DNA from 2 places in the uncultured Microbacterium sp. genome. Region 1 is predicted to be linked to the other one. Evidence: predicted binding sites of a transcription regulator. Region 1 holds the regulator's gene; the other holds the start of a gene.

The links. The regulator LexA, encoded in region 1, represses DNA repair genes until DNA is damaged. The targets are predictions, from matches to a motif close to TCGAACANNTGTTCGA.
Region 2: ACFE6Z_RS10555 (DUF222 domain-containing protein) is a predicted target of LexA. The motif match lies at 9,323-9,338, and genes of this name have one in related genera.

Annotation. Positions count from the first base shown of each region.
Region 1 covers NZ_CAXTJR010000002.1:350,190-366,181, reverse strand. Annotated here, with positions in the region: gene ACFE6Z_RS06925 (TrmH family RNA methyltransferase) at 1-514, opposite strand, end outside; gene rplT (50S ribosomal protein L20) at 600-983, opposite strand; gene rpmI (50S ribosomal protein L35) at 1,017-1,211, opposite strand; gene infC (translation initiation factor IF-3) at 1,287-1,952, opposite strand; gene ACFE6Z_RS06905 (DUF1844 domain-containing protein) at 2,217-2,591, shown strand; gene ACFE6Z_RS06900 (SseB family protein) at 2,638-3,468, opposite strand; gene priA (bifunctional 1-(5-phosphoribosyl)-5-((5-phosphoribosylamino)methylideneamino)imidazole-4-carboxamide isomerase/phosphoribosylanthranilate isomerase PriA) at 3,452-4,198, opposite strand; gene hisH (imidazole glycerol phosphate synthase subunit HisH) at 4,277-4,972, opposite strand; gene hisB (imidazoleglycerol-phosphate dehydratase HisB) at 4,969-5,598, opposite strand; gene ACFE6Z_RS06880 (histidinol-phosphate transaminase) at 5,612-6,697, opposite strand; gene ACFE6Z_RS06875 (LysM peptidoglycan-binding domain-containing protein) at 6,744-7,136, opposite strand; gene lexA (transcriptional repressor LexA) at 7,403-8,095, shown strand; gene ACFE6Z_RS06865 (hypothetical protein) at 8,176-9,777, shown strand; gene ACFE6Z_RS06860 (prolyl oligopeptidase family serine peptidase) at 10,155-12,083, shown strand; gene hflX (GTPase HflX) at 12,113-13,699, opposite strand; gene ACFE6Z_RS06850 (class I SAM-dependent methyltransferase) at 13,838-14,485, shown strand; gene dapF (diaminopimelate epimerase) at 14,524-15,381, opposite strand; gene ACFE6Z_RS06840 (GNAT family acetyltransferase) at 15,517-15,936, opposite strand; gene miaA (tRNA (adenosine(37)-N6)-dimethylallyltransferase MiaA) at 15,933-15,992, opposite strand, start outside.
Region 2 covers NZ_CAXTJR010000005.1:90,846-106,837, reverse strand. Annotated here, with positions in the region: gene cydC (thiol reductant ABC exporter subunit CydC) at 1-1,479, opposite strand, end outside; gene cydD (thiol reductant ABC exporter subunit CydD) at 1,479-3,212, opposite strand; gene cydB (cytochrome d ubiquinol oxidase subunit II) at 3,255-4,286, opposite strand; gene ACFE6Z_RS10570 (cytochrome ubiquinol oxidase subunit I) at 4,296-5,741, opposite strand; gene moaA (GTP 3',8-cyclase MoaA) at 5,951-7,048, shown strand; gene ACFE6Z_RS10560 (ArsR family transcriptional regulator) at 7,088-7,720, opposite strand; gene ACFE6Z_RS10555 (DUF222 domain-containing protein) at 7,821-9,293, opposite strand; gene ACFE6Z_RS10550 (SGNH/GDSL hydrolase family protein) at 9,557-10,189, shown strand; gene ACFE6Z_RS10545 (LLM class flavin-dependent oxidoreductase) at 10,208-11,239, opposite strand; gene ACFE6Z_RS10540 (GNAT family N-acetyltransferase) at 11,317-11,838, shown strand; gene ACFE6Z_RS10535 (LGFP repeat-containing protein) at 11,866-15,813, opposite strand; gene ACFE6Z_RS10530 (DUF2510 domain-containing protein) at 15,886-15,992, opposite strand, start outside.

The DNA.
Region 1 (15,992 bases):
TCGCGACCGGCAGGTGGAAGAGCGATCCGGTCGTGGCGCGCACCACCTTGGGATTGTAGGGATCGACCGAACGCCCGGTGAGGACCACGGCGTCGGCGCCCGCAGCATCCGCAGCCCGGATGATCGTGCCGAGGTTGCCAGGATCGCGCACCTCCTCGCAGATGGCGACGAGCCGCGGCCGGTCCGCGAAGACATCTCGGACCGAGGTCGGGCTCTGCCGTGCGACCGCGACGATTCCCTGCGGGGTGACGGTGTCGGCCATCGCATCGAGCACGGCATCGGTGGTGAAGACCACCCCGATGTCGGCCGCCCGCGCGAGCTCGCGGATGTCGGGATGACGCTCGAGACCGGCAGGCGTGGCGAACAGTTCGACGAGAGTGTCTGCGCGGTGCGTGAGGACCTCGCGTGCAGCCTGCGGGCCCTCCAGGAGGAAGAGCCCGGTCTCTTCGCGCGCACTGCGCTTGGTGAGCTTCGCGACGGCGCGCACGCGCGGCGAACGCGGGTTCTCGAGCACGGTCTCAGTGTAGTGGCGGGGGTGAAGAGGAGTGAGAAAAGGGCGACCACCCTCAGGTGGACGCCCTTTTCGAAGGATGCCGGTGCTACGCGGTCTTGGCTGCGTTCACGTCGGCGGGCAGAGCCGCCTTGGCGGTCGCGACGAGCGAGGCGAACGTCGCCGGCTCGTGCACGGCCAGCTCGGCGAGCATCCGGCGGTCGACCTGCACACCCGCGAGGCCGAGGCCCTGGATGAAGCGGTTGTAGGTAAGACCGTTCTGGCGGCTCGCAGCGTTGATGCGCTGGATCCACAGACGGCGGAAGTCGCCCTTGCGCTTACGACGGTCGCGGTACGCGTAGACGAGGGAGTGGGTGACCTGCTCCTTCGCCTTGCGGTACAGACGCGAACGCTGACCGCGGTAACCCGAGGCGCGCTCGAGGATGACACGACGCTTCTTGTGGGCGTTTACCGCCCGCTTGACTCTAGCCATTTCCCATGTTTCCTAACGTGATTCGGCGCGCGCTCAGCGGCCGAGAAGCTTCTTGGCCTGCTTGGTGTCAGCCTTGGACAGCACCTGGTCCTGGTTGAGGCGACGCGTGCGCTTGCTCGCCTTGCCCTCCAGGTTGTGGCGCATGCCGGCCTGCTGCTTCATGAGCTTGCCGCTGCCGGTGATCTTGAAGCGCTTCTTGGCACCCGAGTGGGTCTTCTGCTTCGGCATCTCTTGTTCCTTTGCGATGTGCGCCCTGCGGGGCGTGGATGTGCTTCCCGCAGTGCGGGGAGTGTGTGGGTGGGCCTACTCGGCGTCTGCCGTGGCGGGCTGGGCGGTGGGAGCGTCGGCGGTCGGACCGGAGTGGGCGGCCTGGCGGCTCGCCTCCTTGTTCGCAGCGCGCTGGGCGTTCTGCTCGGTCTTCACCTCGGACTTGTTCTTGTGCGGGGCGATCACCATGACCATGTTGCGACCGTCGATCGTGGGGTTGGACTCGACGGTGCCGAACTCCGCCACGTCCTCCGCGAACTTGCGGAGCAGTCGCACACCCTGCTCGGGACGCGACTGCTCGCGACCACGGAACAGGATCATCGCCTTGACCTTGTCGCCCGACTGCAGGAAGCCTTCGGCGCGCTTGAGCTTGGTCGTGTAGTCGTGCGCCTCGATCTTCAGACGGAAACGGACCTCTTTGAGGATCGTGTTCGCCTGGTTGCGGCGTGCTTCCTTGGCCTTCTGGGCAGCTTCGTACTTGAACTTCCCGTAGTCCATGATCTTGACCACCGGCGGCTTCGAGTTCGGAGCCACCTCGACGAGATCGAGGTCGGCTTCCTGCGCAAGGCGCAGTGCTACCTCGATGCGGACGACGCCGACCTGTTCACCTGCGGGTCCGACGAGGCGTACCTCGGGGACGCGGATGCGGTCATTGGTGCGGGGATCGCTGATGCGGAACTCCTTCGTGCGGGTGGCGGCCACCACGACACGCGGTGCGTCGTGGGCGGAAGGGGAACAACACTCCACCCGGCACGACGCGAACGCCGGCTTGCTGCACCCAGACTGCTCCCGAATACGAGACGCGGGAACGGAGTGCGGTGACCCGGTAGCCTGGAACGGCAAGCGCGGGTGGGATGTGATCCACTTTCGATCTGAAGCGGAACGCTCCAGAGCCCGCCATAGTCTAGCAGAGAGAGCGACGTGGACACGATTCGGGACAGCGACGATGACCTTGCCGCCGGACGACTGGCGGCCGAGACCGATCGGCAGGCCCGCTGGGAGGCGCAGGAACGCGCCGCCGCCGCTGCGAGCCGCGACATCGCCGACGTGCCGGCGGTCGAGGTCATCACGACAGCCGCGGTCCACCTGATGAGCGCCGCCGCCGTGAAGCTCGGCCTCGCCGACGATCCGGACACCCAGCTCGACCTCGACGAGGCGCGCAAGCTCATCAACGCCCTCGCCGGACTCATCACGGCCGGTGCACCCGAGATCAGCGACATGCATGCCCGGTCGCTGCGCGATGGACTGCGGTCGCTGCAGCTCGCGTTCCGCGAAGCATCCGCCATTCCCGACCCGATCGGCAAGGGCCCGGGCGAGAAGTGGACGGGTCCGGTCAACTAACCAGCCAGCTGCCTGGTGCCGTCGACCCGCACCGGCGCTCGGTGCCTCAGGCGCGGATGAGCTTGACCGTCAGCGAGTCGACCAGCACCGCGATGCGGTCATCCGACGCCCAGCGCTTCGCGAGGCGCGACAGCACCGCGTCGAGTTCGTCCTGATCCAGACCGTGGATCAGCTCGAGCCGGACGACGAGCTCGGGTCCGCGCAGGCGCGACAGCGGGTCACCCGATTCCACCGCCAGGTCGAGCACGGCGAGCTCACCGGAGACGCTGTGCTGCAGACCCAGGAACACCTCGGGCGACGTGTGCGCGGGCTCCCAGGGGATCCCCTGCGCGATCGCCCACACCGCGGGACGACGGATCACGAACTCGGTGTCGGAGCCGGGGTCCACCACGATCAGGTCGGTGTCGTCCGCGGAGGCGGCGAGCGCCGTGCGGACGCCGTCGGCCGGGACGGGCCGAGCCGCAGCATCCCATCGCGCCAGCGTCGCCACCGAGGTGAACACCGGCAGGACGGTGCGCCCGTCGGGCGCGGCCACCGTCACGATCGACAGCTCCTGCGTCTTGTCGACCTTCAGCCCGTGCGCGCCGACGCCCTCATCGCCCTTCTCGGCGACGAGCGGGATCAGCAGACGCGCGGCGCGGTAGGCGTCCACGACAGCGGCCGCGCCGCCCTCGCCGCGCTGGAACATCTCGAGAGCGCTCAGAAGGGCGGGATCGCCGGAGCCGTCGTCGGCCGCATGCGCGTTCGGCTCGAACCGGCGGCCCTCCCAGGGGAGGCCCGCAGAGTCCGCGGAGTGACTCGCGTGGTCATGGCTGTCGCCGGCGCCGTGGTCGCCGGCCGTGTGAGGTGTGTCGCTCGGATCAGTGTCCGGCGACATCGAGCGCCTCGGCGAGGGTGAACGCGCCGGCATACAGCGCTTTGCCGACGATCGCCCCCTCCACACCCAGCGGCACGAGGTCGCGCAGGGCCGCGATGTCATCGAGGTTCGAGATGCCCCCTGAGGCGACGACCGGCTTCGGGGTGCGCGAGGTGACCTCGCGCAGCAGTTCGAGGTTCGGTCCTTTGAGGGTGCCGTCCTTGGTCACGTCGGTCACGACGTAGCGGGCGCAGTTGGACGCCTCGAGGCGCTCGAGCACCTGCCAGAGGTCGCCGCCCTCCCGCGTCCAGCCCCGGGCGGCGAGAGTCGTGCCGCGCACGTCGAGCCCCACGGCGATCACCTCGCCGTATCGCCCGATGACATCGGCCGCCCATTCGGGGTTCTCCAGCGCCGCCGTGCCGAGGTTGATCCGAGAGGCACCGCTCTCCAGCGCCGCCTCGAGGGTCTCGTCGTCGCGGATGCCGCCGGACAGCTCGACCTGCACGCCGCGGACCTGCTTGATCACCTTCCGCAGCACGCCGGCGTTGCTCCCCCGGCCGAAGGCCGCGTCGAGATCGACGAGATGGATCCACTGCGCGCCCTGACGCGCCCACTCCAGCGCCGCATCGACGGGGTCGCCGTAGTTCGTCTCGGAGCCGGCCTCGCCCTGCGTGAGTCGCACGGCTCTGCCTCCGGCGACGTCGACCGCCGGGAGGAGGATCAGTTCGGGCGTGGACGTGAAATCGTTCATGGATCCCCACGGGTCAGGTGACATGCATACTGGCGCGGAGGCACTCACGCGCGCACGGCACGAGGTCAAAGCACGGTTTCAGAGCGTACCCGCGGCGAGCCCGTCGATCCAATTGGACAGCAGTCGGATGCCGGCATCCCCCGACTTCTCGGGGTGGAACTGCGTCGCCGACAGGGGGCCGTTCTCGACCGCCGCGAGGAAGGGCCCGCCGTAGTCGCACCACGTGAGCACAGGCTGCGGGAACGGCGGCTGCACCTCGAGGTGCCACTGCTGCGCCGCGTACGAGTGCACGAAGTAGAAGCGCTCGTCTTCGATGCCGCGGAACAGCCGCGAGCCTTGACCGGCCCGGACGGTGTTCCACCCCATGTGCGGCAGAACCGGCGCATCTAGCTCGGACACCACCCCGGGCCACTGCCCCATGCCGTCGGTGTCGACGCCCCGCTCGACGCCGAGACCGAACAGCACCTGCATGCCCACGCAGATGCCCAGTACGGGGCGACCACCGGCGAGGCGACGCTCGATCAGCTCGTCGGATCGACTGGTGCGCAGCGCCTCCATCACCGCACGGAAGGCGCCCACGCCGGGCACCAGCAGACCATCGGCATCGGCGACCAGGCCACGGTCGGCCGTGAGGCGAGCGTCCGCGCCCGCAGCGGCGAGCGCCTTGACCGCGGAGTGCACGTTTCCCGAGCCGTAGTCGAGCACGGCGACCAGGGGCCGGGCGACAGCATCCGTCGCCGCTGTCGTCGCGGCCGGCCCCGCGGCTGGGCTCACAGGGCACCCTTCGTGCTCGGGATGCCGGAAACGAGCGGGTCGAGCGCCTTGGCCTGGCGGAACGCGCGCGCGAACGCCTTGTACTCCGCCTCGGCGATGTGGTGCGGGTCGCGGCCGGAGAGGACCCGTACGTGCACCGTCATGCCGCTGTTGAACGCGATCGCCTCGAAGCTGTGCCGCACCAGAGAGCCCGTGAAATGGCCGCCGATCAGGTGGTGCTCGTAGCCGACGGGCTCGCCCTCGTGCACGAGGTACGGGCGACCGCTGATGTCGACGACCGCCTGGGCGAGCGCTTCGTCGAGGGGAACCAGGGCGTCGCCGTAGCGCGAGATGCCGGACTTGTCGCCCAGGGCTTCGCGGATGGCCTGGCCGAGCACGATCGCGACATCCTCGACGGTGTGGTGGGCGTCGATGTCGGTGTCGCCGGAGGCTCGGACGGTGAGATCGGTCAGCGAGTGCTTCGCGAACGCCGTCAACATGTGGTCGAAGAACGGCACGGTCGTGTCGATGTGGCTCGATCCGGTGCCGTCGAGGTCGAGCGAGAGCTCCACCGTGGACTCGCTCGTCGATCGGCGCAGCTGCGCCGTACGGTGCGGGGCCGTCCGGTGCTCGGTCGAGGCGGTCATGAGGCGGCGCTCGTCATGAGGGCGAGTCTAGCGAGGCGAGCGCATCCAAGAACGCGGACGTCTCGTCTTCGGTGCCCGCCGTGACCCGGAGGTGGCCGGGGATGCCGACGTCGCGGATCAGCACACCGCGGTCGTAGAGGGCCTGCCAGGTGGCCGCGGAATCCTTCACTCCCCCGAACAGCACGAAGTTGGCCCACGACTCGTACGGCTCGTAGTCGAGCGCTTCGAGGGTCGCCGAGATGCGGTCGCGCTGACCGACGATCTCATCGACCATCCCGAGCATGGTCGGGGCGTGGCGGAGCGCCGCGGTGGCCGCCGCCTGCGTGAGGGCGCTCAGGTGGTACGGCAGCCGGACCAGACGCAGGGCGTCGATCACGGCAGGATCGGCGGCGAGGTAGCCGACGCGGGCGCCGGCGAAGGCGAAGGCCTTGCTCATCGTGCGAGAAACGACGAGCCGTTCTCGGCCGGGCAGCAGTGTGAGCGCGGAGGGCTCGTCGCGGGGCGCGAACTCGTGGTAGGCCTCGTCGACGATCACGACGCCGTCGGTCGCGTCGTACACGGCCTCGATCACGTCGATGCCGAGCGGAGTGCCGGTCGGGTTGTTCGGCGCGCAGAGGAAGACCACGTCGGGGGCGGCATCGGCTACCTGGGATGCCGCGTCCTCCGCGTCGAGCGTGAAGTCGTGCCCGCGCGTGCCACCGAACCACTGCGCGCCCGTTCCGCGGCTGATCAACGGGTACATCGAATAGGTGGGCGCGAACCCGAAGGCCGTGCGGCCCGGGCCGCCGAAGGCCTGCAGCAGGTGCTGGAGCACTTCGTTCGAGCCGTTGCCCGCCCAGATGTTCTCGCGGCTGAGGCCGTGGCCCAGGTAGTTCGCGAAGCCGTGGCGCAGCTCGGTGAACTCGCGATCGGGATAGCGGTTCACGCCGTGCAGCGCCTGGGCCACAGCATCCATGATGTCGTCCGCGACGTCTTGCGGAATCGGATGCGTGTTCTCGTTGACGTTCAGCGCGACCGGCAGTGCGACCTGCGGAGCACCGTAGGGCACGAGCCCGCGGAGGTCGTCACGGATCGGGAGGTCTTCGAGGCGCGCGTTCACCCGTCCAATGGTACGGCCGCGGCGGAACGACGCCGGGTGCCGGCGGTCAGTGCGAGCCGCCGTATTCGCCGGGGACTGCGAGCTTCTGCCCGGTCGACACGGTCGCGCTGTCGAGTGCATTGAGCCGCATGATCGCATCGACGACGTCGCGGGGGTCAGCGCTCGGCGCCACCTTCTCCGCGATCGACCACAGCGACTGGCCGGAGACGACGGTCACCGTCTGGAATGAGTCAGCGGGCAGCCCGGCGTCGCGCGAAGCGAGCGCCGCGCCGCCGCCGAGGATCGCGAGCGACAGAGCGATGACGGCCGGAATCGCCGCGAGGAGGGCGAGGAGGCGACGACCGCGCACCGTCAGACGCAACCGGGTGGCGGACGAAGCTGCCGAGACGGTGCGGGTACGGGAGCGCCGCATCGGGCGGCCGATGGCGATCGCGGTCATGATTCCTCCTGAGTGGACGAGAGATTCGTATTCGACGTCGCGGCGGACGTAGGGCCTACGGATATCTATTCCGAAGCTATCTTCGATGGGCTATGCTGTCAACAGCGAAACAGGATGGGTATTCCTCGAACACGACACGCGCGCAAGGTGCGGGCGGATTTGATGGGATGCGGATACGGTTTCGATAGCAACACCCCACCACGAGCCTCCGACATTCGAAGACGGATGCCAGACCGAAGCCGGTGGAGAGAGACAGGAGCACGATCATGACCGAGGCGACGACGCCCGCCAGCGGGCGTGAAAGGCCGCAGACCCGCCGGCGCAAGAGTCTCAGCGACAAGCAGCTCGCGATCCTTGAGGTCATCCAGCGGTCGATCGCCCGGCACGGCTATCCGCCGAGCATGCGCGAGATCGGCGACGCGGTCGACCTGAAGTCGCTGTCGAGCGTCACTCATCAGCTGAATCAGCTGGAGCTGAGCGGGTACCTGCGTCGCGACCCGGGTAAGACGCGGGCCATGGAGGTGCTCATCGATCTGCCGGGCATGTCGACCGAGAACCCGGCCGACTCGGCCCCGATGGTCGGCGACGCCGCGATGGTCCCCCTGGTCGGCCGCATCGCCGCCGGGGTGCCGATCATGGCGGATCAGCACGTCGAGGAGATCTTCCCGTTGCCGCGGCAGCTGGTCGGCAAGGGCGAGCTGTTCATGCTCAAGGTGTCGGGCGAGTCGATGATCGACGCGGCGATCTGCGACGGTGACTGGGTCGTGATCCGCGCGCAGAACACGGCGGACAACGGCGACATCGTCGCAGCGATGCTCGACGGCGATGCCACCGTGAAGACCTTCCGTCAGCGCGACGGTCACACCTGGCTGCTCCCGCGCAACTCGGCGTTCGAGCCGATCCTCGGCGATGACGCGACCGTGCTCGGCAAGGTCGTCGCGGTCCTGCGCGCGGTCTGATCGCCCCGTCGGTCATCCGCACAGGGTGAATTCGCCGCCGTCGGCTTTCCGCGTCCGCCGATCGAGGCTATAAGGGTGGAATGACCCTTGCCGACTCTGCCTCCTCATCCAGCGATACCGACGAGCTTCGCGCCCGCCTGGACCGCCTCGAAGCGGAGAATGCACGGTTGCGCGCATCCGCCGAAGATGTGGCGATCGCGCCCTCGCGCAGGCGCCGCGGAACGTGGCGCGCGTTCCTATCCGCCGTGTGCATCGTGCTGGCGACGGTCCTCGTTCCGGTCTCGGTCGTCACCGCATGGGCGCGAACCCAGCTGGTGGACGAGACCACGTTCGTCGCGACCTTCGCCCCCCTGGTCGACGATCCCGCGGTGCAGTCGCTCATCGTCGACCAGACGACGGATGCGATCAACTCGTCGGTCGACTTCGCCGGCATCACGAATGACCTCTTCGACGGCATCGAGGGTCTCGGTCTGCCGCCGCGCGCCTCGGCAGCCGTTGACCTCCTGCGCGAGCCCGCTGTGCAGGGGCTCAACAGCCTGGTGACGACGACCGTCACCAGAGTGGTGGCATCGGATGCCTTCGCCAGCGTGTGGCAAGGAGCTTTGACCGCCAGCCACCGCGGCTTCGTCGCGGCGGCGACCGGAGGGACGTCGGGCGGTGCGGTGACCATCAGCGACACCGGCCAGATCGGGCTCCAACTCGGGCCCATCATCGATGCGGTCAAGCAGCGCCTCGTCGACCAGGGCGTCGGATTCGCCTCCGCGATCCCGACCATCAATCGCACCATCGTGATCGCCCAGAGCGACTCGCTCGCGACGATCAGCGTCGTGTACGGCCTCGCCGTCACCGTCGGGTTCTGGCTGCCCTTCGTGGCGCTCGCCTTCTTCCTCGCCGGCATCCTGATCGCTCGCCGTCGCAGCACCGCCCTTCTCGGCACCGGAGTGGGGATCGCCATCGGTGGAACCACACTGGCCGCCGGATTCGTCATCGGCGGGAGCGTGCTCGCGCTGTCCGCACCGAAGCTCGGCGTCTCGAGCATCGCGCTCACCGCGATCTACGACCAGATCATCGGGGCCGCCCAGCAGACCGCTGTCGTCGTCGCCGTGATCGGGGTCGTGATCGCGGTGCTCGCCTGGGTGGGCGGCCGATGGCGGGGCGCGCAGGCGACGCGGCGAGCCGTCGGGGCGGTCAACCAGAGCATCCGCACGTTCCTGGCGGCGCGGGGAGTCGACACGGGGCGATTCGGGTCGTGGATGTTCGCGCAGCACGTCTTGGTGCGGGTCGTGCTGGCGGTGCTTCTGGTGGGGTGGCTGGTGCTGCTGCGCCCGCTCGGCGCGGGCGACATCACGCTGGTGCTCGTGGTGGGCCTACTCGTTTGGTGGCTGACGGAGCTTGTGCAGAAACGCCCCGGCGAAGGAGCGGGAGCCGGGGCAGCCGATGCTGTCACCCTCGCTGACGAGGCGCTCGATGCCGAGCTCGTCGTCGCCGGCGCTCGGGCCTCAGCAGTCGGAGGCACTGCCGTCCTCGCGCCGCACGGGGTCGATCAGACTGCGGACACCGCGGTGATCGATCCTGACGCCGTGACCGAGGTGGTCGAACCGGTCGACGCCGACGCCGTGACCGAGGAGGGCACCGGTGCGACGGGCAAGCGCCCGCCGCGCCCCCGCACCCCTCAGCGTTGACCTCTATGCCAGCCAGCTAGCGGACATGAGCGCGGATGCCTGCCAGCTGGCGGACATGAACGCGGATGCCGGTGGCCCCGGCCTTCGCGTGTCCAGAAGCAGGTCGGTGTCGGGGCGCATGTCTGCCAGCTGGCGGACACGAACGCGGATGCCGGTGGCCCCGGCCTTCGCGTGTCCAGAAGTTGGTCGGTGTCGGGGCGCATGTCTGCCAGCTGGCGGACACGGCCGCCCGCACCTCGACCCGGACCGGCACCGAGGGGTCGTAGAGAGAGGAACCTACTGCCGGCGCGAGGCGGTCCCGGTCACATCGCCGAGGCGGTCGAGGCGGTCGGCCCGCGCCGCCTGCAGGATGCGCACACGCCGAATACGGTGGAGGCATGACCGAGCAGCTCCCGTACGGATCCTGGCCCTCTCCCCTCACGGCGGAGGCGGTCGCGTCGGCCTCACCCCGGATCGAGGGCGCCCGATACGTCGGCGACGAGATCTGGTGGGGCGAGACGATCCCCTCGGAAGGAGGCAGGACGGCCGTACGCCGGCGCACGACGCACGGCGATGTGGAAGATGTGCTGCCCGCGCCCCGCAGCGCCCGCTCGCGTGTCCACGAGTACGGCGGCGGCGCGTGGACGGCCGCGGACGACGGCCGGCTCTTCTTCGTCGAGAAGGCTGACCAGCGCGTGTGGCTGCGCGAACCCGACGGCAGCACGAGGGCGTTGACACCCCAGGCGGGCGACACCCGGTTCGGTGGTCTCTCGTGGCAGCAGGATCGACTGCTGGCCGTCCGCGAGGCGCACGAAGGCACCGCCGTGCCCCGGCGCGACATTGTGCAGATCGGCGTAGACGAGACCGCCGATACCGCCGAAGTCGTCTCGGTCGTCTCAGGCAGCGATTTCCTCGCGCAGCCCGCTCTGTCGCCGGATGGCGAGAAGCTCGCGTGGATCGCGTGGGATCACCCGCACATGCCGTGGGATAGGGCGCAGCTCCGTGTCGGCGCGCTCGCGAACGGCAGGGTCGACGAGTGGACCGTCGTCGCGGGAGCGGACTCCTCCGCTCTGCTGCCGGTGTGGACGGCGGAGGATCACCTGCTCTACGCCGACGATCCGACCGGCCGCTGGAACCTCTGGCAGACGGAAGTGCCGGCCGACGGTGACCGGGCGGAGCCCCGCCAGATCGAGAGCGCCGACGCCGACACCGGCGGACCCCTCTGGGTCCTCGGCGCCCGATGGTTCGCGCACCTCGACGACGGTCGCATCGTGGCTGTGCGCACCCAGGGATCGGACGACCTCGTGGTGATCGAACCGGACGGCGCGGTCTGGCTCCTGGCGGTCCCGCCGTCCGCCAACCTCACGGTGGAAGACGTGCGGGGCACGCGCGTGCTGATCGCCGGCGCCGGGGTCGAGTCCCCGCCGGGGCTCTGGGAGGTCGACCTCGACCGGCCCACCGAGATCTCGCTCGTCCGCGGCGGCGAGTCACCGTGGGGAGCGGAATGGATGCCGCAGCCTCGGGCCCTGTCCACCCCCGGCCCGCGCGGGCCGGTGCACGCGTTCGCCTTTCCGCCGACCAATCCGGGCGTAAAAGGGACCGACGGTGAGCTCCCGCCCTACATCGTCTTCGTGCACGGTGGCCCTACTTCGCACGTCGGCGGCGCAGCATCCGACCGCATCGCATTCTTCACGAGCCGCGGAATCGGCGTGCTCGACGTCAATTACGGGGGCTCGAGCGGCTACGGGCGGGAGTATCGCGAGCGCCTGCGCGGCCAGTGGGGCATCGTCGACGTCGAAGACGTCGCCGCGGCGGCACGCGGGCTTGCGGCGGAAGGATTCGCCGACCCGGAGCGCATCGCGATCGACGGGGGCTCGGCGGGTGGGTGGACGGTGCTGTCCGCGGTCGCGAACACCGACGTGTTCGCCGCCGGCATCTCGCGCTACGGGGTGAGCGACGCCCGCGCCCTTGCGGCCGACACCCACGACTTCGAGGCGCGCTACCTCGACGGGCTCATCGGCCCGCTGCCGGAGGCCGAGGCGATCTACATCGAGCGGTCGCCGCTCACCCACCCCGAGCGCTTCACGGTGCCGCTGCTCATCCTGCAGGGTGCCGACGACGCGGTCGTCCCGCCGGCGCAGTCCGAGAGCATCCGCGATGCGCTGGCCGCCCGCGGCGTGCCCCACGCGTACGTCCTGTACGAGGGCGAGGGCCACGGCTTCCGCCGCGCCGAGACGCTGGTGCACGCGTACGAGACGCAGCTGGCCTTCCTCGGGGCAGTCCTCGGATTCGAGCCGGACGACGTGCCGCCGCTCGTGCTCGACTGACGCCGACTCGCCTGACGCAGAAGGAGCGCTCAGGCCGCGAATGGCGCCAGTTCGGCGGCGAGGCGCTCCGACACGTAGGCGTGCAGGGCCGTGCCGCCCTCTTCGTGCGACTGCGACACGATGTGGCCCGACTCGTGGACCAGCGACACGAGGTCGCCGCGACCATACGGGACGAGCGCGCGGACCTCGACGGCCGGGAGCGGGAGCGCCGCCTCGACGGCCGCACGCAGCTCGTCGATGCCTTCCCCGCTGCGTGACGACGCGAACAGCGCCTTGGGCTCGAGGCCTCTGAGCACCATCCGCGTGTCGTCGTCGACCAGGTCGGCCTTGTTGAAGACGACCAGTTCGGGGATGCTGCGCGCACCGACATCGCCCATCACATCGCGCACGGTCTGCAGCTGGGCTGCCGGGTCGGGGTGCGCGGCATCGACGACGTGGACGATGACGTCGGCATCCGCGACCTCTTCGAGGGTGGAGCGGAACGCCTCGACCAGCTGGTGCGGGAGGTTGCGCACGAACCCGACGGTGTCTGTCAGCGTGTAGACACGGCCGTCGGATGCCTCGGTGCGGCGCACCGTGGCGTCCAGAGTGGCGAACAGGGCGTTCTCCACGAGCACTCCGGCGCTCGTCAGGCGATTGAGCAGGCTCGACTTGCCGGCGTTGGTGTACCCCGCGATCGCGACCGAGGGAATCGTGTTGCGCTTGCGCTCGGCGCGCTTGGCGTCGCGCGCCGGACCGAAGTCGCGGATCTGTCGCCTCAGGATCGCCATCTTGGTGCGGATGCGTCGACGATCCAGCTCGATCTTCGTCTCACCGGGACCACGCGAGCCCATACCTGCACCGCCGGCGCCGACCTGGCCACCGGCCTGGCGGCTCATCGAGTCGCCCCAGCCGCGCAGGCGCGGGAGCAGGTACTCGAGCTGCGCGAGCTCGACCTGAGCCTTGCCCTCGCGGCTCTTCGCGTGCTGGCTGAAGATGTCGAGGATCACGGTGGTGCGGTCGATGACCTTCACCTTCACGACGTCTTCGAGGGCGCGACGCTGGCTCGGGGCAAGCTCCGTGTCGGCGATGACGGTGTCGGCGCCGAGCGCCGCCACGAGGTCTTTGAGCTCCTGCGCCTTGCCGCGGCCGAGGTACGTGGCGGGGTCGGGGTGAGGACGGCGCTGGAGCACGCCGTCGAGCACGACGGCGCCGGCGGTCTCGGCCAGGGCGGCGAGTTCGCGGAGCGAATTCTCGGCGTCCGTCTGCTCACCCTGGGGGTGCACGCCGACGAGGATGACGTTCTCGAGCCGCAGCCGCCGGTACTCGACCTCGGTGACGTCTTCGAGCTCGGTCGAGAGCCCGGGAACCCGACGCAGAGCCGCCCGCTCCTCACGATCCCACTGATCGCCGTCGGTCGACGAACCCAGCGTGGTCGACTCGTCCTGGAGCGCCTGGGCAGAGCTCCGGCCGCCGCTCTCACCGCGATCCGAGAACGTGCTGACCCGCGCACCGGAGTGCGCGTCCGCGCGCGCCAACACGCGGTCGACGGCGTCGATCGGAGTGTCGGACAGTGCGTCGGTCGGCGTCGCGGCGACGTCTCCTGCGGCGTTCGTCGGGGTGGTCGTGTCGGTCATGTGTTCCTTCGTCTGGTACTTCGTCGGTGTGTGCCGTGATAGCTCGAGTGCTGCGTTCGAGTCGGGATGCTACGTCCGGCGAAGCACCCGCCACTCTAGCCTCCCCCGCCGACGCGCTCCTCCGCTACGCTCGCTCCCATGGGGAGCGACCACTACTTCAGTGCGTCGCCGGCAAGTCCGGAGAATCTGCGTCGCATTCGAGTCTCGATCGGCGGTCACGATGTCGAGGTGACGACGGCCGGCGGCGTCTTCAGCCCTGACCATATCGACGCGGGGACCGCAGTCCTGCTCGCCAACACTCCCCCACCGCCGCCCGGGGGCCATCTGCTGGACCTCGGATGCGGCTGGGGACCCATCGCCCTCTCGCTGGCGGTCGCCTCACCGCACGCGACAGTGTGGGCGATCGATGTCAACGAACGTGCGCTGGACCTCGTGCGCCGCAACTGCGCAGCGCTCGGCCTCACCAACGTCAACGCCGTCCTGCCCGATGATGTTCCCGACGACGTGGCCTTCCGGACCATCCGTTCGAATCCTCCGATCCGCGTCGGCAAGAACGAATTGCACGGGCTGCTCGAACGCTGGATCCCTCGCCTGGACGAGCGCAGTGACGCGTGGCTCGTTGTGCAGCGCAACCTCGGGTCGGACTCGTTGCAGCGCTGGCTCGCAGCATCCTTCCCACACAGCTTCAGCGTGCACCGCACGGCCACGGGTCGCGGCTTCCGGGTGCTCAAGGTGCGTCGCCACGGGTCGCCGACCACAGAGCCGCTGAGTACGATCTCGTCTTAGACCCTTCCGGTGGGGTACGGGCACCCGCCGGTATCGGCTCAGGCGAGCGCGACCTCGCCGGAGTAGACCAGTGTCGCGGGTCCTGAGAGCAGCACGTGCCCGTCGATCATCCGCACGCCCAGCTCGCCGCCCGGCACCGAGACGGCCCAACGATCGGGCGCCGCATGGCCCGCCCAGTGCCGCACCGCGAGGGCGGCTGCCGCGACGCCGGTGCCGCAGCTCAGGGTTTCGCCGACGCCGCGCTCGAACACCCGCATGCGGATCGCGCCGACTCCGTGCCGCACGAGGGGGTCGCTCGGCACGACGAACTCGATGTTCGCGCCGTGGGGCGGAATCGGGTCGAGTACGGGCTGCACAGTGAGATCCAGCCCATCCAGCTCGTCCTCGGAGGGCAGGGCTACCACGACGTGCGGATTGCCGAGGTCGATGCCGGCACCCGGCCGGGCCACGGCGAGGCCGCGAGCGCGGACCAGGACGTCGTCGGGCGCCACCGTCCACGGCCCCAGGTCGACTTCGAATCCGAGGTCGCTCCGGGTGAGCGTCTTGACGCCTGCGCGGGTGCCGACGGCGAGCGGCGCCCCGTCATCCAGCGACGCCAGTCCGCGATCGACGAGATAGCGGACGAAGACCCGGATGCCGTTGCCGCACATCTCCGCCGCTGACCCGTCGGCGTTGCGGTAGTCCATGAACCACTCGGCGTCGGGCGTGTTCGCACCTTCGGCGATCCGCGCGGAGCGCACCACACGGAGGATGCCGTCCGCACCGATGCCGAAGCGACGGTCGCAGAGGGCCGCGACCTGATCGTCGCTGAGGGTGAGTTCGCCGTCCGGATCCGCGACGATGACGAAGTCGTTGCCGGTCCCGTGGCCCTTCGTGAAGGCGATGGTCTGCGGCATCCCCTCAGTCTACGGGCGCACCGGAGTCAGCCGCGGGGGCTCTTCTCGGTCGCGCGCGCTGCGCAACTTCGGAGATCGGCGCCGCGTCGGGCCTCCCCGCCGCGATCTCACCGACGCACTGCAGATCTCCGAAGATCAATCGGCGATGAGGCGCTTACCGGTAGTGGTCGTGTCGAAGCGCTCGTACCCGAGGCGGTCGTAGAAGCCCAGCACGTGCTCGTTGTCTGGCCGGACCATGAGCTGGACCTTGGGGCACCCCAGCTCGAGCAGCAGCTCCTCGACCGCCGCGACCAGGTCACGCGCGATCCCCTGCCCGCGCCGCTCGGGAGCGGAGGCGAGGTAATAGATCCATCCGCGATGCCCGTCGTAACCGCCCATGATGCTGCCCACGACGTCTTCGCCGTCCACCGCCACGAGGAACAGCTCGGGTTGCACGGTGAGCTTGCGCTGGATGTCGAGGTGCGGGTTGTTCCACGACCGCGTCAGGCCGGTGGCCTGCCACAGCGCGATGACGGACTCGGTGTCTCGCAGAGCGAATGCGCGGATGCTGGTCATGAATCCAGTATGTGCGGCAGGGGCCCGCCGGTGTGGGCCTTCACGTCATCGCCGTT
Region 2 (15,992 bases), on a different contig from region 1:
CAGCAGCGCGCGGGCGAGCGCGATGCGCTGCGCCTGCCCGCCCGACACGAGCGCGCCGCGCTCGCCGACACGGGCATCGAGGCCGCCGCGCTCGCGGACCCACGGCCCGAGCCCGACGCGGTCGAGCACCTCGAGCAGCTCGGCATCCGTCGCCGTCTCGCGCGCGAAGAGGAGGTTCTGACGGACGTCTTCATCGAAGAGCATCGGATGCTGTTCGCACAGGCCGACCGTCAGCCGCACGTCGTCGGCCGCGAGTGCCTGCACCGGCCGATCGCCGATCTCGTACGTGCCGGAGATGTCGAGAAAGCGCACGAGCGCGTGCGCGAGGGTCGTCTTGCCCGCGCCGCTCGAGCCGACGACGAGCAGGCGTTCGCCGGGTCGTACATCGAGGTCCACTCCGCTCAGCGACGGCGCTGCGACTCCGGGCCAGTGCGAAGAGACGCCGCGGAGGCGCAGGCCGGTGCCCAAGGCGGGACCGACGCCGGTGGGGAGGACGGTATCGGCGACGAGGCCGTCGGGAAGCTCCGTGGGAAGAGCGTCGGCGATGCGCTCGGCCGAGGCGCGCACCTGCCGCCACGCCGAGGCGGCGAGCGGGACGGCGGCGAACACCTCGAACACCGCCATCGGCACGAGCACGACGATCGCAAGCTCCGGGCCCGCGAGGGATCCGGCCGAGACGAGGGGCGCGCTGACGAGAACGGCGGCGATGGACGCGAGCCCGGCGAGGACCGATACGAGGCCCGCGGTGCCGGCCTGGGCGCCGGCGCGCCGCACGATCGCCTGGCGCAGCCGCGCGTCCGCGGCGAGGATGCGGTCGCGACTGGCGTCCTGCGCACCGTAGGCCGCCAATACGTCGAGGCTGCCGAGGTGATCGGTGAGCGCGTCGGCGAGGGCGGCGCGCCGTGGGGCGATCGCGCGCTCGGCGCGGGCGCCGGAGGCCCAGCCCCACAGTGTCGCCGCGGCGGCGGCTGCGACGAGGCATCCGAGCATGGTCAGCGCGGCGGGCCACGAGATGAACGCCACGAGCACGACGCCACCCAGCGCGACCGTCGCGGACGCGACGAGCGGCTGGACGACCCGCAACGGCAGGTTCTGCAGGTCGTCGACGTCGTCCACCAGGGCGCCCAGCACCGACCCATGGCGTGTGCGGGCGAGTCCGTCGGGTGCGAGCGGGATGAGACGTCTCACCAGCGACGACCGCGACGAGGCGAGCTGGCGCAGGGCCGCGTCGTGGCTGGCGAGCCGGTCGGTGTAGCGGAAGGTCGCGCGGGTGAGCGCGAACAGGCGGACGCCGACGACCGCAGCCGAGATGTAGAGCACGATCGGCTGTTCGCTCGCGCGCACGATCAGCCATGCGCTCACCGCGAGGAGCGCGACGGCGGATGCCTCGGACGCGAACGCCGATGCCGCGCCCGGCCAGAACCGTCGGAGCGGGGGCATGGCGCCGCGCAGGACCGACTCCGTCGTCGTGGCGCTCATCACGCGTTCACCTCCACGGGCCACAGCTGCACGACGCGATCGGCGATCGTGCGGGCGCTCGTGCGGTGCGAGACGAGGACGACGGCGGCTCCGGCATCCGCCAGTTCGCGAACCGACCGCCACAGCCGAGCCTCGGTCTCGGCGTCGAGGGCGGCGCTGGGCTCATCGATCGCGAGCACCTCGGCTCGCGCGCGCAGGTGCCGGTAGAACGCGCGGGCCACGGCGACGCGCTGCGCCTGGCCGCCCGAGAGCCCGGTGCCCTGCACACCGAGCTCCAAGTCGGGGTCGAGTTCGCCCGCGCACGCACGCCGCAGCGCGTCTCGCACCAGAGCGGGATCGGGCTCGGTGTCGCCCAGCGCGACGTTGTCGCCGATCCGTCCGGCGATCAGGCCCGCCTGCTGTCCGGCCCAGGCGATCCAGGTCGGGGCGGAGAGCTCGCGAACATCGCGTCCGCGCCAGGTCGCCGTCCCCTCGAATCGCGCGGCGCCCCGCAGGGCCGCGAGCAGGCTCGACTTGCCGGCGCCGCTGGGCCCTTCCACCAGCACCACCTCGCCCGCGGAGACTTCGAGATCGAGGGGCGGCAGCATCCGCTCGCCGCGCTCCACCCGCATACCTCGCACCCACAGCCCCTCGCCCGCGTGAGTCGAATCGGTCGAGGTGCGGACGACCTCGGACGGGGAGTCCGCCACTCGGCCGGAACTCCTCGTCTCGGCGGCGGGGCCCGCACCGGCGGCACCCGCACCGCCGGCACCATCCAGCACCTCGAACACGTCGTCGGTCGCGGCGACGCCCTCGGCGGCGGCGTGGAACTGCACGCCGACCTGCCGGATCGGCAGATATGCCTCGGGCGCGAGCAGCAGCACGAAGAGCCCGACCGCGAGGGTGAGCGATCCGTCGAGCAGCCGGAATCCGATCGTGACGGCGATGATCGCCACCGAGATGCTCGCGAGCAGTTCGAGGGCGAACCCCGAGAGGAACGAGATGCGCAGCACGCGCATCGTCTCGGTGCGGTACCGCTCGGTGACCTGTTCGATGGATGCTGCGGCGCGATGCTGGCGGCCGAAGACCTTGAGGGTCGACAGGCCCTGCACCGTATCGGCGAACCGCACGGCGAGCGCGTGCAGGGTGTTCCACTGACGCTTCTGCACCGACCGGGTGGCCATGCCGATCAGTGCCATGAAGAGCGGGATGAGGGGGAGCGTGAGCAGCACCGTCAGGCCGCTGATCCAGTCCGCCCACCACATCACGAGGATGATCAGGGGTGTGGCGATCACGGTCTGCACGAGCTGCGGCAGGTAGCGCCCGAAGTAGGCCTCGAGGGCGTCGAGGCCGTGGCCGGCCGTGAGCGCCAGCTGAGCGGAGTTGCGCGACGAGAGCCACGCGGGGCCGAGCGTGCCGACCGCATCGACGAGTGCGCCGCGCAGCTGCGCCTGCACGGTGGCAGCGGCTCGGGCGGCGACGGCGTCGCGCGCCCAGAGCAGGATGGCGCGCACGGTCACGACGAGGGCGAGCAGACCGAGTGTGGTGGCGAGCTCGGGTGCCGGCATCCCGTCGATGGTGCCCACGATCGCGCGTGTCAGCAGCCACGCGAACGCGATGATCACGAGTGTCTGCGTGCCGCCGATCAGGGCGATGACGACGAAGAACCCGCGCGAGGCCTTCGCGTAGCGCAGCAGCCGGGGGTCGACGGGACGGATGCTGTCGCGCGGCGCGTCAGCGGAGTCCGAAGCCATCATTCGATCCTGCCTTACCGTCGGAGCTGCGGACCGAGAACCTCAATGCGCGACCGCGGCCGCCTTCTCGATGCGCGTGCGCGAGACGCGGCGGCGGAAGACCCAGTACGTCCACGCCTGGTAGACGAGCACGAGCGGGAGGAAGATGACGGCGGCCCACGTCATGATCGTGAGGGTGTAGTCGGTGCTGGAGGCATTGTCGATCGTCAGGCTGAAGGCCGGGTCGGTGCTGGAGACCATCACGTTCGGGAACAGCGCGAACCACAGCGTGAGGACGGCGCTCACGATGGTCGCGGCGCCGAAGCCGAACGCCCAGCCCTCGCGGTCGCGGAGGTTGAACAGAATCGACATGACCAGGCACACCGCCGCGATCGCGGCACACGCGATGACGGCGGCCATGAGCGGCGCACCGTTGCGTGCGGCGATGAAGATCGTCCAGATCAGGAAGATCGCGGCCACCACGACCGTGATCATCCCGGCTCGCCGAGCGAGCGTGCGGGCGTCGTCGTGCACCTGGCCGTCGGTCTTCAGCGCGACGAAGTAGACGCCGTGGGTGAAGAACAGCAGCAGGGTGGTGAGGCCCCCCAGCAGGCCGTAGGGGTTGAGCAGTGTGAGGAGCGAGCCGGTGAACTCGTGGCTCGCGTCGATCGGGACGCCCTGCACGATGTTGGCCAGTGCCACGCCCCACAGGACGGCCGGCACGGCCGAGCCGACGACGATCATCGTGTCGAAGCCCTTTTTCCACTGGAGTGAGTCGCGTTGGTGGCGATACTCGAAGGAAACGCCGCGGAGGATCAGGGCGAGCAGGATCAGCAGGAGCGCGAGGTAGAAGCCGCTGAACATCGTCGCGTACCACTCCGGAAAGGCCGCGAACAGACAGGCTCCCGCGACGATGACCCACGTCTCGTTGAGGTCCCACACGGGGCCGATCGTGTTGATGATCTGGCGGCGGCCGATGTCGTCTTTGCCGAGGAACGGCAGCGACATCCCGACTCCGAAGTCGAACCCGTCGAGCACGAAGTAGCCGACGAAGAGCGCGCCGATGATGAAGAACCAGACGTATGCGAGATCCATGGCGGGCTCCTAGTAGACCGTCGTCGGGGTGTCTTCGAGCGCGTGATCCGTCGGATCCGGGTCGCCCGGACCGGGTAGGGGTTCAGGCCCGGTGTGCGCGGTCTTCATGATGAGCCCGATCTCGACGACCGCCAGGATCGCGTAGATCGCGGTGAAGGCGACGAGCGAGATGAGCACCGTCCAGCCCGGGACGCTCGGCGAGACGCCGTCCTGGGTGAGCATCAGGCCGAACACGATCCAGGGCTGTCGACCCATCTCGGTGAACACCCAGCCCACCAGGATTGCGAACAGCGACGCCGGCCATGCCCAGATCGCCAGACGCCACGCCCAGGTGGGTACCTCGCGCTTAGCCTTCTTGCGGGTGAGCCACAGGCCCGCGACCGACACCAGCGCGGCGATGCCGCCGAGCCCGATCATCCAGCGGAACGACCAGTACGTGATCCACAGCACCGGCGCGAAGTTGCCGTTCACCCGGTCGGCGAACTGCGGGAAGAGCTGCGTCGCATACGCGTTGTTCAGGTCGTTGATGCCTTCGACGCAGCCATCGAAGGTGTGCGTCGACAGGAACGACAGCAGGTAGGGCACGCGGATCGAGAAGAGCTCGGAGGTTCCGTCCGGTGTGCCGAGAGTGAAGACCGAGAACGAGGCGTTCGCCCCGCACGCCGTGTTGAAGAGGGCTTCGGCGGCGGCCATCTTCATCGGCTGGGTCGAGACCATCACGAGCCCGAGCTGGTCGCCCGAGACGGCGACGCCGACGAACGCGATAATCAGGCCCCACAGGCCGTAGCGCAGCGACGTGCGCATCATCTCGATGTTGCGCCGACGCACGAGGTGCCACGCCGAGATCGAGACGATGACGCCCATCGTCATCATGAACGCGGCGAACAGCGTGTGCGGGAGGGCTGCCAGGGCCACCCGATTGGTGAGAACCGCGAAGAAGTCGGTCATCTCGGCGCGGTGGCCGTCGGCCGCCATCTTGTAGCCGACCGGGTTCTGCATGAACGCGTTGGCTGCGAGGATGAAATACGCCGAGAACCAGGCGCCGATCGTGGCGATCCAGATGCTGGCCAGGTGCAGGCCCTTGGGCAGCTTGTCCCAGCCGAAGATCCACAACCCGATGAAGGTGGCCTCGAAGAAGAAGGCCATGAGCCCCTCGAACGCGAGGGGTGCGCCGAACACGTCACCGACGAAGCGCGAGTACGACGACCAGTTCATCCCGAACTGGAACTCCTGGACGATGCCGGTCACCACACCCATGGCGAAGTTGATCAGGAAGATCTTGCCGAAGAAGCGGGTCAGGTGCAGCCACTTGAGGTTCGCGGTGCGGAACCACGCCGTCTGGAAGATCGAGACGGTCAGCGCCATCCCGAGCGTGAGGGGCACGAAGAGGAAGTGGTAGAGGGTCGTGAGACCGAACTGCCAACGCGCGAGCAGCAGGGGGTCGAGCAGGTCCACCGAGGTGCCTCCGATCACTCTGAGAGTGTGGTCTGACCACAGTAACATGTGGTCAGACCACACGCCATGGGCAGTTCTCCCGTGCCCGTCCAGGCTCCCGCATCGACCCGACTCACGCCAGTGCCGCGGGCCGTGAAAAACGGCCCCGCGCGGTGAGGTCGCGATTACGCTCGAAGGATGAGTGCACGATGCGGCGCGAGTTCGCGATCATGACGGCTGTTCCCGTCATGATCGGCGTCCGTGCAGCGCTCCCGACGGACGGCCGGACGGATGCTGCGCCCGCCGCACTCGGTGCACCGCTGGTCGACACGCACCGGCGCGTGCATCGCGATCTTCGGATCTCGCTCACCGATCGCTGCTCACTGCGCTGCACCTACTGCATGCCCGAGCAGGGGAACGAGTGGCTGGCGCGCTCCAGCATCCTGAGCCTCGAGGAGATCGAGCGGATCGCGCGGGTCGCTGCGGCCGACGGCGTCACGACGTTCCGGCTCACGGGCGGTGAGCCGCTGCTGCGGGCCGACATCGTCGAGGTGGTGCGGCGCCTCAGTGCGATCGTGGGCGCCGACGGGCCGGTGCAGCTCGCGATGACGACCAACGGCATCCGCCTGGCAGCGCTGCTGCCCGATTTGATCGACGCGGGGCTGCACCGCGTGAACATCAGCATCGACACGCTCGACCGCGAGAGGTTCCGCGAACTCACGCGGCGCGATCGGCTCGACGACGTCCTCGAGGGGATCGCGGCGGCCGCAGCATCCGGTCTTCGTCCGCTCAAGCTGAACACGGTCGCGATGCGGGGTGTCAACGACGACGAGCTGCCCGATCTGGTCGCCTTCGCGGTCGAGCACGGCGCCGAGCTGCGGTTCATCGAGCAGATGCCGCTGGATGCCGGGCACACGTGGGACCGCGCCCAGATGGTGACGCGCGACGAGATCCTCGCCGCTCTCTCGGAGCGGTGGGAGCTCACGCCGATCCCGGGGCGCGGGGGAGCGCCCGCCGAAAGATGGACGCTGGATGGCGGCCCGCACACGGTCGGGATCATCGCGTCGGTCACCGCACCGTTCTGCGGTGATTGCGACCGGCTGCGGCTGACGGCCGACGGGCAATTGCGCAACTGTCTCTTCTCGACGACCGAGTACGACCTGGTGCCGATCCTGAGATCAATCGCTGAGCCCGCCGAAGCGTCGTCGATCGACTTGGGCATCGATCGGATGCTGCGCTCCTGCGTCAGCGGAAAGCTCCCTGGTCACGCGATCAACGACCCGAGCTTCCTCCAGCCCGCGCGAGGGATGAACGCGATCGGCGGCTGACGCCGAATACTCGCACTCCGGCGCTCCGGCGCTCGGCGATCAGGCGGCGGCGTGCGAACGTGCGAGCTGCAGGACGCAGCCGTTCGGCACGCCCTCGGGGCGCACGGCGACGGCGCGCAGCGGACCGCCGGCTTCGGTGAGCACGCCCTGCATGATGCCGAGGTGCACGGCGCACAACGTCTCGCGATGGTCCGCCTGCGTCGCCTGATGGTGGCACCGCCTCACCTCGAGCGTCAGGTTGTGAGCGTCGAAGGCGGGGTCGAACCCGGAGTCGGCGAGGTGCTCGACGATCGCGTCCAGCTGGTGGAGCGCGTCGGGGTCGAGGTCGCGCGTGTCGGGTTCGGCGTCCGGGATCATCCGCCGCATGAGATCGCCGCGGTTCGCCGCTTCGCGGACCTTCCGTTTGGCGACCGGGCTCGAGATGGCCGCCTCACCCATGACAGCGGTGAACAGCACTCGCGGCCGGCCGCGCGTGGTGCGGTGCTCGATGGTGCGGACGACGAGTCCGTCGGCCTCGAGGCGCTGCAAGTGCTCGCGGACGGTGTTGGGGTGAAGGGCGGTGGCCTCGCTCAATTCGGTGATCGTGCGGCGGGTCCGCTCGGTCAGCAGTCGCAGGATCTCGACGCGGCTGTAGCTGGAGATGGCGCTGTATCCGGCTGTCGTGGAGGACATGGCCTCATTATTCATGGGGCCCGCGAGCGGCTGGATGAAGCCTCTCGACGTCGAGGGATTTCTTCTTGATGTCGAGATATCCAGGTCTGATTCGCGTCCTTCACGCGGCTCGCCAGCCGGCGCGTTGGGGTTGTGGTGGTGGTGGATCCCAGGCCCATTTCCACGCCGCTTTCGATGTCAGGGCGATGGGTCGGCGGCCGCCGGGTGGGTGGAGCATGAAGTTCTCATGGCCGTTTCGGGTGATCTTCCATCCGTGGTTGTGCAGGGTCATGTGGTGGTGTCGGCAGAGGAGGATGCCGCGGTCGATGTCGGTTCGTCCGCCGTCGGCATAGGGGTCGATGTGGTGTGCTTCGCAGTACGAGACGGGGCGTGTGCATTCGGGCCACATGCATCCGCCGTCGCGTGCGGCGAGAGCAAGCGTCTGCGTAGCGGTGTACAGCCTGTGCGCGCGTCCGACGTCGAGCGGGTTCCCGTGTCGATCCGCGGTGATCGTCACGGTGCCGGCGGCGCACACCGCACGATCGATCACGGAGCCCGGGAACGCATCGCCGCCGTCTTCGGCTTGCCCGGTGCCGAGGAGACGTCCGAATGCGTCTCGCGGACCCTGGATGTCGTTCACCGTGACCAGACGCACCCCCGGCTGGCGGGCACCGAACACATCGCTGGCAGAAGCGAGTGCTCCGGCGCGCAGGACGTCCATGAGCAGGTCGTAGGCGAGTTGATCGTTGGTGCGGGGATCGTCGCGCAGCTTGTCGGCCGCGGTGACGTCGGCGCTGTTCACGAACCTCGGTCCGCCCCGGCGAGGACGCAGTGCCGCGTCGAGGATCGTCCGCACCCACAGCGCCATCTCGTCGTCGTAGGTGATCTTGGCGTGGTGCTGACCGTCGGCGTCGGTCCACATCCGGTACGCGCGCGATTCGTACCGCTTCGCGAAGCGCGCTTCGGCGCCGGTGGGGTCGAGCAGGTCACGGATGATCCGCGCTCGCTTGCCGAGCTCCTCCACGGGCATCTGAGACGCCTCTGCCACGAGACCTTCCGCGGCGAGGGTCCACGCTTCGCAGACCGCCTCGGAGTCGATCGTGATGTCGCCGATCACCGCTGGTTCGCCGAGCCCGCCGCGGATCGCGTCATGCTGAGCGGGGGTGAGCGCGCCGCTGAGCAGCGCGGTGCGCAGTGGTTCATGCCACGGCGCCGCGGCCTTGATTGTCGGATCGGCCGGCTCACCGGCGGCGCCTTCCACCAGCGCCACGCCGACCCGCACCTGCCGGGTGGCGTCGGCCTTCGTTCCGCCCGTGATCGACTGGATCAACGACACCGGCGACGCGAATCCCTGCCCGGCAGCAAGGCCTCCGCCTCCGTCGTCACGTCGAGAACGCTGCGCCGCGACACCGGCGAGCACGGCCTGCAACCGCGCGGCGTCATTGGCCAACGCTGTCACGTCGGCCAGAGCATCCAGCACCGACGAATCACTCAACCGCACCGCGCACGACGGCAACGCCGCAGCCTCGACATCCAGTTCATCCCACGCCGCAAGCCGGTCGACCCGGTCGCGTATCGCGGTGAGGATGTTCATACAGCTATCGTGACAGGACCCTCAGACATCAGAACAGAAATACGAGAGCCTGTGGAGGGATTCGGACACGCAGGGGTCCTGGGGAGGCGTCGGCAGGCATCAGATCTCGGGGCGATCAGCCGAGCTTCGCGGAGTGAGCGTCACGTCGGCGACGGGATGGACGAACGCTCGCGACGGGCTGGAGGAACGCCGCACGGGGCCGGAAATGGTTGAATGGGATGGACGCCTGACGGGCGCGCACGCCATCCGACAGGAGCCCTTGAATGACCGCCAGTACCCCGCAGATCGTCGTCTTCACCGGTGACAGCATCACCGATTCAGGCAGGCGGGACGACCCCGAGGGCCTCGGCGGGGGCTACGTCCGTCTCATCGCGGAGAAGGCCGCGGGTTCCGACCTCGTGATCCGGAACACCGGTATCAGTGGCAACCGAATCGTCGACCTGGAGCACCGGTGGGACGAAGACGTGCTCGCGGCCCGCCCCGACGTGCTGACGGTCCTCGTCGGAGTGAACGACACGTGGCGCCGGTACGACAGTGACGATCCGACGTCCGCCGAGGCGTTCGAGGCCGGCTACGACCGGCTGCTGGGCGCCGCCGCGGCGGCGGGCGTGGAGCGCATCATCCTGATGGAGCCGTTCCTCGTCCCGGTCACGGACGAACGCCTCGCGTGGCGGGCGGAAGACCTCGATGAGAAGATCGCCGCCGTCCGGCGACTCGCCGACAAGCACGGTGCGATCCTCGTTCCGTTGGATGCCGTCCTGAACAGTGCCGCGGACGCGCTGTCTCCGGCGGAGATCGCGGCAGACAGCGTGCACCCCACGCCATACGGACACCGGCTCATCGCCGAACAATGGTGGGAAGCTGCGGCCCCCGTTCTGAGGAAGGTCGCCGAGTAGGCCGGGTAGCCCGCTGGGTCAGCTGACCCGGGTCCCGACCCAGCCCAGCGCCGGCGCGACGTACTTCGCGAACGACTCGACCATGCGCAGATTGAACGCGACGCCCAGCTGCGACGGGATCGTCAGCATGAGCGTGTCGGCGGTCTGGATCGCGGCATCCCCGAGCAGCTGCTCCACGAGCACGTCGGGCGCTGCCGCGTACGTCTTGCCGAACGTCGAGCGCATGCCGTCGATGTAGCCGATGCCATCGCCGTCCTGACGGCCGCCGAAGTACATGTCCTCTTCGTCGGTCGTGATCGGGAAGATGCTGCGGCTCACCGACGTGCGCGGCTCGCCCGCATGCCCAGCTTCGCGCCACGCGGCACGGAACGCGTCGATCTGCTGCGCCTGCAGCTCGTCGAAGGGCAGACCCTTGTCTTCGGTCAGGAGCGTCGACGACATGAGGTTCACACCCATGCGCCCCGCCCATTCGGCCGTCTCGCTGTTGCCGGCACCCCACCAGATGCGCGAGCGCAGTCCGGGGGAGTACGGCTCGATGCGCTGCAGACCGGTGCCGCCGCCGAACGGGCTGTTCGGATCGCGCTCGGCCAACCCCTCGCCCTCGATCGCCCTGAGGAACGTCGAGAAGTGCTCGCGGGCGATGTCGGCGCCGCGGGAATCCTGCGATCCCGTGTAGCCGAACGTCTCGAATCCGCGGACGACCGACTCGGGTGACCCGCGGCTCACGCCCAGCGCCAGTCGTCCATCGCTGATCAGGTCGACCGCGGCCGCTTCCTCGGCGAGGTAGAGGGGGTTCTCGTAGCGCATGTCGATGACGCCGGTGCCCACCTCGATACGTTCGGTGCGCGCGGCGATGGCGGCCAGCAGCGGCATGGGCGAGGCCTGCTGGCGCGCGAAGTGGTGCACGCGGAAGTAGACGCCGTCGACGCCGAGATCGTCCATCCCCTGTGCGAGGTCGATGGCCTGGTGCAGCGAGTCGCCGGCGGTGAGCTCCCGACCACCGCCTAGCGGCCCGTAGTGTCCGAACGAGAGGGTTCCGAATCGTTGCATGATGACGACAACGATGGGGATGCCGCATCCATTCCTTTGAATGGATGCTCGCGCTCGACGTAGGCGATGATGGAGCCGTGAATCCCCGCACCCTGGGCGACGGCGCCCCCCAGAACGAAGCCGTGCTGCGCGCGGCGCAACCGGGCGATGAAGCGGGGATCCTCGCGTGCATCCAGGCACTCGCCGACTACGAGCATGAACCGGATGCTGTCACTGGCACCGCTGAGATGCTCACCGCCTCGCTGTTCGGCGACGAGCCCCGCGTGTTCGCCCACGTCGTAGAGCGCGAGGGCTCGATCGTCGGCATCGCGATCTGGTTCCTCACGTATTCGACGTGGACCGGGCGGCACGGCATCTGGCTGGAAGACCTCTTCGTCGGAGTGGAGCAGCGTGGCCGCGGCTACGGCAAGGCGCTGATCGCCTCACTCGCGGCGGTGTGCGTCGAGCGGGGCTACTCGCGGCTGGAGTGGACGGTGCTCGACTGGAATGCACCGTCGATCGCGTTCTATCGCTCACTCGGGGCGGCGCCGATGGACGAATGGACCACCCAGCGCCTCGTCGGCGACGACCTCGCCGCGCTCGCCGCCACCGGCTACTAATCCTCAGCGCCTCAGCGCCTCAGCGCCTCAGCGCGGCGAGACCTTCGTGACCGATGTCGCGTCGGCGAACAGTCCTGTCGTCGTCGCGACACTCAGGCGTGCGGCATCCGCCGCCAGGGGCAGCTGGATGCGCAGCGCGCTCTGCAGCGTCAGGTCGTAAGAGGCGCCGAAGCGACGCCCGCCGATGATTCCCGACACGATCGCGGTCGCGGAGCCCTGCAGCGTCTCGCCGGCCAGCTCCCACCGTGCGATCCCCGGACGCACGTTGAGGGTGAGCGGCGCGGCCGATTCGGCCGGCAGGTCGACGAAGCGCGCGCGGATGACATCGCCCTGCAGCCCGACGCGGTTGGTCACCGTGAGAGTGACCTTGCGCCCCGATCCCGGAGCGACGCGGAGCGTGTTGGCGGTACTCCGCAGGTGCTCGCCGGCGATACGCATCGCCGATCCGCGTGCCCCGTCGTGGCGCACGACATAGTCGCGCAGGGCGTGGGCGATCGCGATGCGTCCGCCCCTGCCCCGTGAGACGGTGTCGAGCACGAAGTCGTCGTCGTACAGGCCCTTGATGATGGAGCCGATGTCGCTGGCCAGACCGAGATCCAGTCGCGCGCGGAAGTCTCCGCCGGCCAGCAGATCGAGGGGCGAGTCGTTCGAGGCCAGCTCGACGACGGCTTCGCGCTGGTCGCCCTCCGGCAGCTGGGCGGCGAGGGTGATGAATTCGTTGCGCAGCGCCGCGGAATCAGTGACCGCGCCTCCGCCCAGAAGGCCATCGCCGAGCAGGCCATCGCCGAGCGCCCCCTTCAGGTTTAGCTGAAGCTTCTTCGCATCGAAGATCGCGGGGCGTCGGCGGGTCGCGATCTCGCCGACATCGATGCCGGCCGCCTCGACGACGCTCTCGCGCGCGGCCGCGGTCGTGAGGAACACCGGGTTGTCGTCCATCCGGATCTTCGCGAGCTCCAGGATGCCGGTCTTGAGGTCTTCGCGGTGCGGGCGCTCGCGCGGGACGATGTACTTCGGGATCTTGAGGCCCTGCACGAGATCGCGTACACCGCGGTGGATGCCCCGGGGGCCTCGGCGATGCGTGCTGAGCTCGCGGCGACTGCGCGCGAGGATGCCCTCGGCCACCGCCGCGATGTCGAAGATGTGTGCGTCGATGACCTCGTTGAACTTGATCTCAGCGCTCTTCCCGAGAATTCGAGTGGCTTCGACATCGATCCGCCGCACGAGCGGCACCGCGCCCTGGTCGATCCCGCGTTCGTAGTTCGGCACCGGCACGAAGCCGTTCGGGCCGCTTCCAGCAGGTTCGCGAGACGGCGCGCCGGTCAGCAGCAGGTTCTCGCCGGCAGGAGTGGTGACGGCGGTCGCAGCATCCCCGTCTCCCATGATCGCGATCGTGCCGCCGACGATCAGGCGCAGCGCATCCCAGACCGGCAGCTCGGCGCTGCCCGAGAACGCGTGGAAGGGGAGGTAGTAGAGGCGCCCGCCCGACCATTCGCCGCCCGAGTAGTCGCTGCCGCCCGAGTAGGTGAAGGTGTTCGCGTCGGAGTCGATCATGATCTTCCGCGGGGCACCGACGAAGTTCGGGTCGAAGACATCGATCTCCCACTGCGAGCCGTTCTGGTGCCACGCGATCGGGCGAACGACGTGCGGAGCGCCGGAGAAGTCGTAGTTCTGCGCGAGGCAGATCACGGGCGGCTGACCGTTCGTATACGCGTCGCGCGTCGTGCGGAAGACGTCGACAGGGTCGTGGGTGTTGCCCGTGAGGAAGGTGGTCACGAAGTTCCAGATCGCGACCGCGCCGACCTGCGATTGGTGACGCACGTTGATGTGGCGCTCGAGCCCGCGCTCCCAGTCCGCCTGCGTGAATCGGCTCAGCGGCATCTGGTACAGGCTCGATCCCTTCTCCGAGAGCGCACCCTCGGCGCTGAAGCCCATGCAGTTGCCGTGGGCCGACAGGCCCTTCGACACGAGCTCGTAGTAGATGCTCTCGATGCCGTCGGCGATGTCCCACCACTCCGGCTCGCTGTCGACCTCGGGGAAGGCGGTCGCGTACGTGGTGCGCGAGATCTCGGCGGTCGATGGGTTATTCGTTCCCCAGTGCCGCTGCTCCAGCGTGAAGCCTCCAGCAGGCGGCAGCGGCGCCACGCTCGCGGTGATGCTGTTGATCTGCGAGAAGCGTCCGGAGTCGAGGATGCCGGAATTCTCGCGCAGACCCCAGCCGTTGCCGGCATCCAGCACCTTCTCCCACAGCCCGAGCTGAGGCCGGTCTTCGGGGTCGCGCTCGTGCACGTCGACGCGCAGCGTGTAGCTGCGACCGGGCCAGGGTTCGATGTTCACCCCGAGAGCGCGGTCGAGGGTGCGGATGTTGTGTCCGTCGGTCACGTCCTGGAATCCGTCGACGCCGACACCGTCCTTGAGGAGGCCGACGTCGATCGTGAGATCGTTCTGCCCGCGTCCGAAGCCCTCGTCCTCCTGCGTGTTGACGGTGCCGATCATCACACGGAGGGGGGTGGGCTCGATGATGCCGGTGTCGGGGTACCAGAGCACGCAGCCCCGCTCGAACGTGTTGTACCGCGCCCCCGGTGCGCCGGGGAGCGCGAGTTCGTCCGAGGTGGGGAATCCCAGGCGCCCGCGCGGACCGTCCGTGGCGGCGTAGTAGGCGCCGATCGCGCCGTACACGACGTGCGCGCCGGTCGAAGGGCTCCAGTAGAAGGTCGCGCCGCCGAAGGTGGAGAGCCGGCCGAGCTCGCCGCTGCCGTTCGAGCGGAGGACGGGGAGTTCGCTCGTGGTGGGAAGACCCCATCTCTCGGGGCCGCCCGTGGCCGAGTAGGCGGCGAGGATGGCGCCGCCCACCTGGAACGCGGTCGTCGAGCCGGCGGCGAGGTAGAGTTCGCCGCGCGCGAAGCGCTGCACCAATCCGCCGGCGACGTCCTCTTCAGGTTCGACCGGGGGTCCGAGCAGGGGCGCCATGTCGCCGGATTCGTAGGCCGCGTAGAACTCCTCGAACACCGGCAGCGCTCCGGTCTGCTGCGTCCAGTAGATGGCCCCCTGCGAGAAGAGGTTCTTCCGCACGCCGTCGGCCGCCCCGGCGATCTCGTCCGAGACCGGGAAGCCGAGCAGCGCGGCGTGCTCGAGGGCGTCGTACTCGGCGCGGATGCCGCCGTGCATCTCGAACGCGTTGCCGGCGTCTTCGCTGAAGCGGATGTCGGCACCGGCGAAGCGGCGCAGCGTCGTCCCGCTCGCACCATCCCATTCCGGGTTGCCGAGCGCGGCGCCCACGTCGAACGGCAGCGCCCAGCGCTTGGCGTCGATGATGCCCGCAGGCGACATACGCCAGTCGTCCACCACCGAGTCGAGTGCGGCGGCGATCTCGTCCTGCCAGATCACGGCCGCGATGTCGCCCGCGAAGGGGAGGCCCGCTCCGTCGGGCAGCGTGCCGATGCTCAGTGAGGTTCCCGTCGCGACGCCCAGCGCCGCCTCGGGGAGGGCGACGGCGGCCAGCAGCGCACCCGTGGTCTCGTCGATCACCGCGAGCACATCGTCGTCGAGGACGAGCGCGACGCACTGCCACTGCTCGGCGGCAAGCGTGTCGTCGCTCACGACCGTGCGCCACGCGCCGGCAGGCGTCTGCACACCCGCGCCCAGGCGAATGGATGCTGCATCCGCCCCCGCCTCGATCCACAGGACCGCGGGGACATGCGTCGCCTCGACCAGGTTCTGGCGCGCGGTCACCGCGCCGCGGGCTGCGAACGAGACGCGCAGGGCGAACCGCTCGCGATCGGCGAGAGCGGGAGTCGCCGTCAGCTGAGCGTGTGCGCCCGCACCGAAGCGGACGGCATCTGCGAAGGTGCCGAGCGCGGTATCACCCGGACCGGGCTGGGCGCTCAGGCCGCTCTGATCGATGGGGGAGCCCAGCCCATCGGCGAGCGTACCTCCGGTGGGTGTTGCGGTGGCGGTGACGTGTGCGAACTCGGTCATGACGATCCTCTCCGTTGCTCGTGAGGAGGGCGCGGAGCGGGCGGTGATACCCGCCGGAGAACACTCAGTCGATCAGCGGTAGCGGTAGTGCTGCGAAACGGTGTTGATCCAGGTCGCGAATTGGCCGGCACGCGCATCGTGTCCGGGCGGCACGGGCGCGAGCCACACCTCCTGGCCGA